One region of the Streptomyces sp. NPDC040432 genome, then DNA from elsewhere that is predicted to be linked to it. Evidence: riboswitches for the same ligand, from Rfam matches in the RefSeq annotation. Region 1 holds a riboswitch; each other region holds the start of a gene.
The links. Region 1 has a riboswitch for cobalamin ahead of ACZ58N_RS04660 (ribonucleoside-diphosphate reductase subunit alpha). Riboswitches for the same ligand answer to the same signal wherever they lie in the genome.
Positions count from the first base shown of each region.

Region 1 (3,228 bases):
TCGCCCCGGCCGGGCTCATCGCCACGGCCGAGGAGAAGGCCGAACTCGCGGCGGCCGGCCTCGACAGCGGCGGCGGCCGGGTCAAGGAACCCGTCGCGTGAACACCGCACGAACGCCGGCCGCAGTGCGCAACGCGCTGGCGAGGGCCCGGTACTACGTACGGGAGTTCTCCGGCGAGGCGGCGTACGACCGCTATGTCGCGCACGCCCGGGCCCACGACCCGCAGGCCGGGGTCATGACCCGGCGCGCCTTCGAGCGGGCCCGCACCGACGCCCGCGAGGCGGACCCCCGCGAGGGCTTCCGCTGCTGCTGACCACCCCCCGCGAAGGGCCCCGCCGCACCCGCGACGGGGCCCTTCGGCGCGTTCCGGGGTACCCGCGGTCGCGTCCGTCGGCGTCGGACCCCGCCCGCCCGGGGGCGCCTCCGGCACACTCGACCGCATGGACACAGTGATCAGGGCGGCGCTGCCCGCCGAGTACGAAGAACTGGGTGACATCACCGCGCGGGCTTACCTCGGGGACGGGCTGCTCGACGGCAACCCCGACGGCACCTACGAGCGCGTGCTGCGCGACGTCGCCGGTCGGGCCCGAGCCGGCGAGGTGCTCGTGGCCGTGCTCGGCGGACGACTGCTGGGCGGTGTGACCTTCGCCCCTCCGGGGAGTCCGCTCGCCGACATAGCCGGCCCCGGCGAGGCCGAGTTCCGGATGCTCGCGGTGGCCGCCACCGCCCGGGGCAAGGGCGCCGGCGAGGCCCTCGTACGGGCCTGCGTCGAGCGGTCCAGGGTCCTTCCCGGGGTCACCCGGCTGGTGCTCTCCACGCAGCCGCGGATGGCCTCCGCGCACCGGATCTACGAGCGCCTGGGCTTCGTCCGCACCCCCGAACGGGACTGGTCGCCGCTTCCCACGGTGCCCCTGCTCACCTACGCCCTGGAGCTGTACGCACCCGAGCAGTAGCCACCCCGACACAACATGTGGGGGCTACCGCAACGGGGCGCCCCCACATGTATGCTCATGCCTGCTGTCGCCGCAGGGGAATCCGGTGCGAATCCGGAACTGTCCCGCAACGGTATGAAGTGCACCCATTGGTGCGTCCGGAAGTCCGACGACCTGCCGACAGCGCTCCCGGCTCGACCGAACCGGGTGCCGACACGTCCGGGCCTCGCGGTTGGGCCGGTGGACGCCACGCGGTGCACGTACCGCCTGCCCTGTCCGGGCCGGTGCGTGGCCTTCCCGCGTGCGCCCGCTCGCCCCGCCCCGTCGAAGACCGGGCCGAGTGAGGGAGAGCTCCCCCCGTGACCATCGCGCCCGCCGCACCGCGCGCCGAGTCCGCCCAGTCCGCCAACGAGGCCGCGCTCGCGCCCGAGGGCCCGGGGACCGCACTGCTGCGCACCCTCACCGAACTCACGGCCGACCTGCCCGACACGGACCCCGGCCGGGTCGCCGCCGCCGCCCTGCGCGGCCGCAGCTCCGTCGCCGACGAGGCCGAACTGCGGGGGCTGGCCACCGAGGCCGCCGCCGGTCTGATCTCCGAGGACCCGGCGTACTCCCGCCTCGCCGCCCGGCTGCTGACCCTCGCCATCGCCGACGAGGCCGCGGGCCAGGGTTCCGCCTCCTTCGCCGAGTCGGTCGCCGTCGGCCACCGCGAGGGCCTGATCGCCGATCGCACGGCCGAGTTCGTCGAGGCCCACGCCGCCCGGCTGAACTCCCTCGTCGAGCACGCCCTCGCCGAGGGCGCCGACGACCGCTTCGGCTTCTTCGGCCTGCGCACCCTGCACAGCCGTTACCTGCTGCGCCACCCGATCACCCGCCAGGTCATCGAGACCCCGCAGTACTTCATGCTGCGCGTGGCCTGTGGCCTCGCCGCGGACGAGAGCGTCCAGGCCGTCGAGGAAGTGGCCTCGCTCTACCGGCTGATGAGCCGCCTGGACTACCTGCCGTCGTCCCCCACGCTCTTCAACTCCGGCACCCGGCACCCGCAGATGTCGTCCTGCTACCTGCTGGACTCCCCGCTGGACGAGCTGGACTCGATCTACGACCGCTACCACCAGGTCGCCCGCCTGTCCAAGCACGCCGGCGGCATCGGCCTCTCGTACTCCCGCATCCGCGCCCGCGGTTCCCTGATCCGCGGCACCAACGGCCACTCCAACGGCATCGTCCCGTTCCTGAAGACCCTCGACGCCTCCGTCGCCGCGGTCAACCAGGGCGGCCGGCGCAAGGGCGCGGCCGCCGTCTACCTGGAGACCTGGCACGCGGACATCGAGGAGTTCCTGGAGCTCCGCGACAACACCGGTGAGGACCAGCGCCGTACGCACAACCTGAACCTCGCCCACTGGGTGCCGGACGAGTTCATGCGCCGCGTGAACTCCGACGGCCAGTGGTCGCTGTTCTCCCCGGCCGACGTCCCCGAGCTCGTGGACCTGTGGGGCGACGCGTTCGACGCCGCCTACCGCAAGGCCGAGGCGGACGGCCTGGCCCGCAAGACCATGCCCGCCCGTGACCTGTACGGCCGGATGATGCGCACCCTCGCGCAGACCGGCCAGGGCTGGATGACCTTCAAGGACGCCTCCAACCGCACGGCGAACCAGACCGCCGAGCCGGGCTCGGTCGTCCACTCCTCCAACCTGTGCACCGAGATCATCGAGGTCACCGACGACGGCGAGACGGCCGTCTGCAACCTCGGCTCGGTCAACATGGGCGCCTTCGTGGTGAACGGGGAGATCGACTGGGAGCGCCTGGACGAGACCGTCCGCACGGCCGTGACCTTCCTCGACCGCGTCGTGGACATCAACTTCTACCCGACCGAGCAGGCCGGGCGTTCCAACGCCCGCTGGCGGCCGGTGGGTCTGGGCGCGATGGGCCTCCAGGACGTCTTCTTCAAGCTGAAGCTGCCCTTCGACTCCCCCGAGGCGAAGGCGCTGTCCACGAAGCTCTCCGAGCGGATCATGCTCGCCGCGTACGAGGCCTCCTGCGACCTCGCCGAGCGCAACGGCCCGCTCCCCGCCTGGGAGAAGACCCGTACCGCCCGCGGTGTCCTGCACCCGGACCACTACGACGTCGAGCTGAACTGGCCCGAGCGCTGGGACGCCCTGCGCGCCCGCGTCGCGAAGACCGGCATGCGCAACTCGCTGCTCCTCGCCATCGCCCCGACGGCGACGATCGCCTCGATCGCGGGCGTGTACGAGTGCATCGAGCCGCAGGTCTCCAACCTGTTCAAGCGCGAGACCCTCAG
Region 1 covers NZ_JBVIVP010000002.1:214,561-217,788, forward strand. Annotated here, with positions in the region: gene ACZ58N_RS04645 (carbon starvation CstA family protein) at 1-101, shown strand, start outside; gene ACZ58N_RS04650 (CstA-like transporter-associated (seleno)protein) at 98-313, shown strand; gene ACZ58N_RS04655 (GNAT family N-acetyltransferase) at 441-953, shown strand; cobalamin riboswitch at 1,005-1,128, shown strand; gene ACZ58N_RS04660 (ribonucleoside-diphosphate reductase subunit alpha) at 1,292-3,228, shown strand, end outside.

Region 2 (3,228 bases), on a different contig from region 1:
CTGCACCTGTCCGCCCGGCTGCGGCCGGGCCAGCAGGCCTTCCGGATGGCCACCCAGCTGGCGCTCCTGGAGTACGGCGGCGAACTGGACCGGCTGGCGGCGGAGGACTTCCCCGCGGGGTCGACCCCGCACGCGCTGGCCCGGATCGGCATCGCCAACTACTTCGCCGCCGCCCTGATCCTCCCGTACAGGGCCTTCCACACGGCCGCCGAAGAATTCCGCTACGACATCGAGCGCCTCACGGACCACTTCGGCCTCGGCTACGAGACCGTCTGCCACCGCCTCAGTACCCTGCAACGCCCCAGGCTGCGTGGGGTGCCCTTCTCCTTCGTCCGTGTCGACCGCGCCGGGAACATGTCCAAGCGGCAGTCCGCCACCGGATTCCACTTCTCCCGTGCGGGCGGTACCTGCCCGCTGTGGAACGTCTACGAGGCCTTCGCGGCGCCCGGCCGGATCCACGTACAGGTGGCCGCCATGCCCGACGGGCAGCGGTACCTGTGGACCGCCCGCGCCGTCACCCGCCACCGCGGCGGCTGGGGCGAACCCGGCAAGACCTTCGCCATCGGTCTCGGCTGCGAGATCCGGCACGCCTCCCGGCTGGTCTACTCCGACGGGATCGACCTGGACAACGCGGCGGCGGCCACCCCCATCGGTATGGGCTGTCGGCTCTGCGAGCGGCTCGACTGCCCGCAGCGCGCCGTCCCGCCACTGGGGCGGCCGCTCGCCGTCGACGAGAACTCCAGCACCTTCGTCCCGTACCGGGTCGCCGACCGGGACCGCTGAGCCCGGACCCGGACCGGGACGAGTCCGGTGCCGACCCGCACGTCGAGGTGGAACCGGCTCCTGGCGGCGTTCCGGCTCCGCGCGGTCGAAGGTCACCTGGATCTGCCCGACGGCCGACATGGGGGCACCGCACCCGCGGTGGCCCGCCGGGGCGGCGGGGTTTTCGCACGACCGCGCCAAGGGTGGGGGTGGACTTACTAGGACGTCCAACTATATGTTCGTGGCAAGCCCGCGGTGCAGGGAAGCCGGTGTGAATCCGGCGCGGTCCCGCCACTGTGACCGGGAAGTGCGTTCTCCAGCAGGTCAGGCCACTGACGGCAGCCATCCGTCGGGAAGGCCGGAGAGCACGCGATGATCCGGGAGTCAGGATACCGGCCGTGGGGTGATCCGTGTTGTCCACGAGGATGGAGCAGACACGCATGGCACCGGTACGTGACCACGGCCCAGGTGATCCGGCGGAGTCCCCGAACGACGAGGCCCTGTCCTCGCGTTCGTGACTCGACGAAGGCCCCCGGGCCCTCCCTGTCCCGCGGTCGGAACCGCGGTCCGCACCCCGATCGGTGCCGTACCGCTCCCGCGCCGCGCCTTCCTCGGATCCTCACCTGACGAGAGCAGGCTTCGATGGTCCGCGAACTCACCCACTTCATCGGCGGCAAGCACACGACCGGCACGTCCGGTCTCTACGCCGACGTGTACGACCCCAACACCGGCACGGTGCAGGCCAGGGTCCCCCTGGCCGGACGCGCCGACACCGAGGCGGCGATCGCCAACGCGGAGGAGGCGCAACTGGAATGGGGGCAGTGGAACCCGCAGCGACGCGCCCGCGTCATGTTGCGCTTCCTCCAGCTCGTCGAGGGCGAGCGGGACTCCCTGGCCCGGCTGCTGTCCTCCGAGCACGGCAAGACCGTCGCCGACGCCCACGGCGACCTGCAACGCGGCCTGGAGGTCGTCGAGTTCGCCGCCGGCGTACCGCACCTGCTGAAGGGCGAGTTCACCGACAACGCGGGCACCGGGATCGACGTGCACTCGCTGCGTTCCCCACTGGGCGTGGTCGCGGGCATCACCCCCTTCAACTTCCCCGCGATGATCCCCCTCTGGCAGGCCGCACCTGCCCTGGCCTGCGGAAACTCCTTCATCCTGAAGCCCTCCGAGCGGGACCCCTCCGTCCCGTTGCGACTGGCCGAACTGTTCCTGGAGGCCGGACTGCCGCCCGGCGTGCTCAACGTGGTCAACGGCGGCAAGGAGACCGTCGACACCCTCCTGGAGGACCCCCGCGTCCAGGCCCTCGGCTTCGTCGGGTCCACCCCGATCGCCGCGCACATCTATGCCACCGCCGCGGCCCACGGCAAGCGCGCCCAGTGCTTCGGCGGCGCCAAGAACCACATGATCGTGATGCCCGACGCGGACCTCGACCAGGCCGTGGAGGCACTGATCGGCGCCGGCTACGGCTCGGCGGGCGAGCGCTGCATGGCCATCGCCGTCGCCGTCCCCGTCGGCGAGGAGACCGCGAACACCCTGGTCGCCAAGCTGGCGGAACGCATCTCCACCCTGCGCGTCGGCCGCTCCGACGACCCCGAGGCCGACTTCGGGCCCCTGGTCAGCCGGGACGCCCTCGACCGGGTGAACCGCTACGTCGGCATCGGGGCCACCGAGGGAGCCGAACTCGTCGTCGACGGACGCGGATTCACCCTGCCCGGCCACGAGGACGGCTACTTCGCCGGAGCCACCCTCTTCGACCGCGTCACCCCGCAGATGCGGATCTACCGCGAGGAGATCTTCGGCCCGGTGCTGTCCGTGGTCCGCGCCGCCGACTACGAGGAAGCGCTGCGCCTGCCCACCGAGCACCCCTACGGCAACGGCGTCGCGATCTTCACCCGGGACGGCGACACCGCACGCGACTTCACCCGCCGCGTGGGCGCCGGCATGGTCGGGGTCAACGTGCCGATCCCCGTGCCCGTCGCCTACCACACCTTCGGCGGCTGGAAGCGGTCCGGCTTCGGCGACCTCAACCAGCACGGGCCCGACTCGATCCGCTTCTACACCCGGACCAAGACCGTCACCTCGCGCTGGCCCTCCGGGGCCAAGGAGAGCGCGAGCTTCACCATCCCGACGATGGGATGAGCGCCGTGACCACCCTCACCGAGGACCAGCTCGCCCTCGCCGAGGTCACCCTCGACTTCGCCCAGGAGCAGTTGGCCCCCCACGCCGTCGCCTGGGACCAGGCCAAGCACTTCCCCGTCGACGTCATCCGCCGGGCGGCCGCGCTCGGCCTCGGCGGCGTCTACGTCCGTGAGGAGCACGGCGGCTCCGGCCTCACCCGCTCCGACGGGGTCCTCGTCTTCGAGACCCTGGCGACCGGCTGCCCGTCGATCGCCGGCTACCTCTCCATCCACAACATGGTCGCCTGGATGATCGACCGGTACGGGGACGCCGCCCAGCGCCGCC
Region 2 covers NZ_JBVIVP010000013.1:92,194-95,421, reverse strand. Annotated here, with positions in the region: gene ACZ58N_RS24930 (short-chain fatty acyl-CoA regulator family protein) at 1-783, shown strand, start outside; cobalamin riboswitch at 999-1,177, shown strand; gene ACZ58N_RS24925 (CoA-acylating methylmalonate-semialdehyde dehydrogenase) at 1,405-2,904, shown strand; gene ACZ58N_RS24920 (acyl-CoA dehydrogenase family protein) at 2,901-3,228, shown strand, end outside.
Region 2: linked by a shared signal. The riboswitch ahead of ACZ58N_RS24925 (CoA-acylating methylmalonate-semialdehyde dehydrogenase) and the one ahead of ACZ58N_RS04660 (ribonucleoside-diphosphate reductase subunit alpha) in region 1 are both predicted to bind cobalamin.

Region 3 (3,228 bases), on a different contig from region 1:
CGCGGCGACCGCCGAGATCGCCCGCGTCCAGATCTGGCAGTGGCTGCGCCACGAGCGGGTGGACCGCGCGACGCTCCTCGACCTCCTGGACTCCGAGTGCGCCGCGCTGGAGGACGAGGACCCCGAGGCCCATGTCCTCGACGCCCGTGAGGTCTTCGTGGACGGCGCGCTGTCCGGGCGGCTCCCCGCCTTCTTCACCCCCGAGGCCTACACCCGTCACCTCGTCCGCCGCGCGGCCGGGCCGGTGACCGCGTGAACGCCCCCGCACGGCCGTCGAGCGGCATCCGGCGGGTCGGGATCGTCGGTGGCGGACAGATGGGGGCGGGCATCGCGGAGGTGTGCGCCCGGGCCGGCCTGGACACCGTCGTCGCCGAAGCCGACGCGGGCGCCGCCCGCGCCGCCCGTGAGCGGATGGCCGTCTCCCTGGAACGCGCCGTCCAGCGGGGCAAGCTCGACCGGATCTCCGCCGAGGACGCCCTGGCCCGGCTGCTGTTCACCAGCGACCTCGACGACCTGGCCGACCGTCAGTTGGTGGTCGAGGCCGTCACGGAGAGCGCCGACGCCAAGATCGAGGTCTTCGCCGCCCTCGACAAGATCGTGGAGGACCCGGAGGCGATCCTCGCCACCAACACCTCCGCCATCCCCGTCATGCGGCTCGGCATGGCGACCGGTCGCGCGGACCACGTGCTGGGCCTGCACTTCTTCAACCCGGTACCGGTGTTGCCCCTGGTCGAGATCGTCTCCTCCCTCCACACAGCGGCGCACGTGTCCGACACCGTCGAGGCCTTCGTCGGCGACACCCTCGGCAAGACCGCGATCCGCTCCCGGGACCGGGCCGGCTTCGTCGTCAACGCCCTGCTGATCCCCTATCTGCTCGCCGCCGTCCGGATGGCCGAGTCGGGGTTCGCGAGCGCGTCCGACATCGACGACGGCATGGTCCTGGGCTGCGCCCATCCGATGGGCCCCCTCAAGCTGGCCGACCTCATCGGTCTCGACACCGTCGCCGCCATCGCCGGATCCCTGTACGACGAATTCAAGGAACCCCTCTACGCCCCGCCCCCGCTCCTGCTGCGGATGGTGCAGGCGGGGCTGCTCGGCCGCAAGACCGGCCGCGGGTTCCACACGTACGGCCGGGACTGAGGGTCCCGGCACGCCGCCCGGGCTCCGAGGGTGCCCCGGCTGAGGGAAGGAGCGGGGCGTGACGAGTGGTGTCGTCGCGCCCCGCTCCGCCGTGTTCCCGGGATCCACTTACGGCGCGCCCCCACGACACCGTACGATGCGTTCTGCTCCGGCCCGTTCGGCGGAGCCCACAACCGAATGCACGCATGCCTGGGGGAAGCCGGTGGGAATCCGGCGCTGACCTGCAACCGTGAACGGGGCCTCGTGCCCCGTGAGTCGGAGTACCCGGGATGCGCTGTGAATTGCTTCCCACTGTCATGGTCTGCAGCGCGAAGCCCCCAGCCCGGGCCGGCACCCCCGGCCGCTTCCCGAGGGAGGCGGCCGGGGGTGGGCGCGTGGGTCGGAGGGATCGTCGGCGCGGACCGTCATCCCTTCCGGAAGAAGGCACTTCATGCGCCCGACCCTCGCCCGCCGCTCCGTGATCACCACGGTCGCCCTCGGTCTCGCCCTCGCCTCCGCCCCGGCCGTGGCCGAGGCCGCCCCGAAGCCGAACACGAACGCGGCCGTCAAGGTCGAACTCACGGTCCAGGGCCCGAACGGGCTGCTCTTCAAGGGCAAGGTCAAGACCAAGGGTCACGACGTCACCACCGCCACCGGTGGCACCCACAAGTGCGACGGCACCAACGGCGGCGCCCACGCCTCCAAGGTGCCCACGCCGACGGCGGCGCTCGACGACGCCGCCCGCAAGAAGGGCTTCACCTGGGACGGGACCTGGTACTCGTCGTTCGACGACTTCTCCGTCGACACCATAAAGAACGTCAGCGGCGGCGGCTCCGCCTACTGGAGCATCTCCGTCAACGGCACTCCGACCCCGGTCGGCGGCTGCCAGTTCAAGATCGGTGCGGGTGACCAGGTGGCCTTCACCTGGACCTCCTTCTGATCCGATCGCGATCACCCCGCGCACAGCGGTGCGGTCCGCGAGCCCCGGGGCTCGCGGACCGCACCGGTGACGGATCGTCAGGCGCCCCACCGCAGCGCGATGGTGTCGCCCACGTTGATGACCTTCTCGCGCAGCGCCCCGGCGAAGGAGGAGCCGTCGACGCTGACCTTCCACGTGTTCGAGCCGCTGTTGGCCTTGCCGTTGACCGTGGTGATGGTGCCGGTCCCGGAGGACGGGGTCACACCGGTGACGCAACCCGACGGCGTGGCGCCGCCCGTGGCCGCGGCCAGGACGTCCCCGAGGGTGGTGGTCGTCCCGGTCGGGGTGAACGCCACGGAGCAGACCTTGAGGTTGCCGGCACCGTCGTCGACGGACAGTGCCAACTTCGTCGCCGTACCCGCGGTGAAGGTGGACTGGGCGACCCACTGCGGAGCACCGGGGGTCACCGGCACCGGCGGGGCCGTGGTGAATCCGCCGCCCGCGACCGCGCGCAGCGCGTCGATGGAGGCGTAGGCCGTGGGGCCGGCATCGGCGGGCTTGTACTTGAAGCCGCCCGCCGGGTTGTACTGGTTGGCGATCAGGAAGTCGATGGGCGTCTTGCCGCTTCCGGTGAGGAAGTCGCCCGTCTGCGGGTTGAAACCGCAGGCGTTCAGGCCCGCCACGCCCCAGCCGTTGGAGCTGGTGTTGACTCCGTAGAGCGAGTTGAACGCGCCGCTGCCGGGGACCAGGGTGCCCTTGAGGAAGTTCTTCGCCTGGACGACGTCCGTGTCGGTGTTCGGGACGCCGGAGACGCACAGCGCGGCCATGGCGGCGCCGGTCATGTCGACGTCGCTCGCGGAGTTCAGGACGGTGGGGTTGCCCTCGCCCTTCTGGTAGGTCCAGCCGCCGTCGACGTGCTGGTTGGCACGGATACGGGTGACGAGGGAGTCCGTGAGCGCCTGCGGGATGCGGTTCGCGCCGCCCTGGGTCCTGGCCCCCCGCAGCGAGAGCGCGGCGAAGACCGTGCCGTTGAAGTTCCCCGACGGACCGAAGTAGCCCGGCTCCGCCGTCTGCCAGTAGGAGTAGATGTGCGCGACGAGGTTGCGGGAGGCCGAGACGCGGGCCGGGTCGATGCCGGCGGCGTAGGCGTTGAGGGCGCCGCGCTCGTAGTCCGTGACGACCGGGGAGGC
Region 3 covers NZ_JBVIVP010000013.1:99,141-102,368, forward strand. Annotated here, with positions in the region: gene aceB (malate synthase A) at 1-256, shown strand, start outside; gene ACZ58N_RS24945 (3-hydroxybutyryl-CoA dehydrogenase) at 253-1,140, shown strand; cobalamin riboswitch at 1,272-1,426, shown strand; gene ACZ58N_RS24950 (DUF4430 domain-containing protein) at 1,571-2,059, shown strand; gene ACZ58N_RS24955 (prenyltransferase/squalene oxidase repeat-containing protein) at 2,137-3,228, opposite strand, start outside.
Region 3: linked by a shared signal. The riboswitch ahead of ACZ58N_RS24950 (DUF4430 domain-containing protein) and the one ahead of ACZ58N_RS04660 (ribonucleoside-diphosphate reductase subunit alpha) in region 1 are both predicted to bind cobalamin.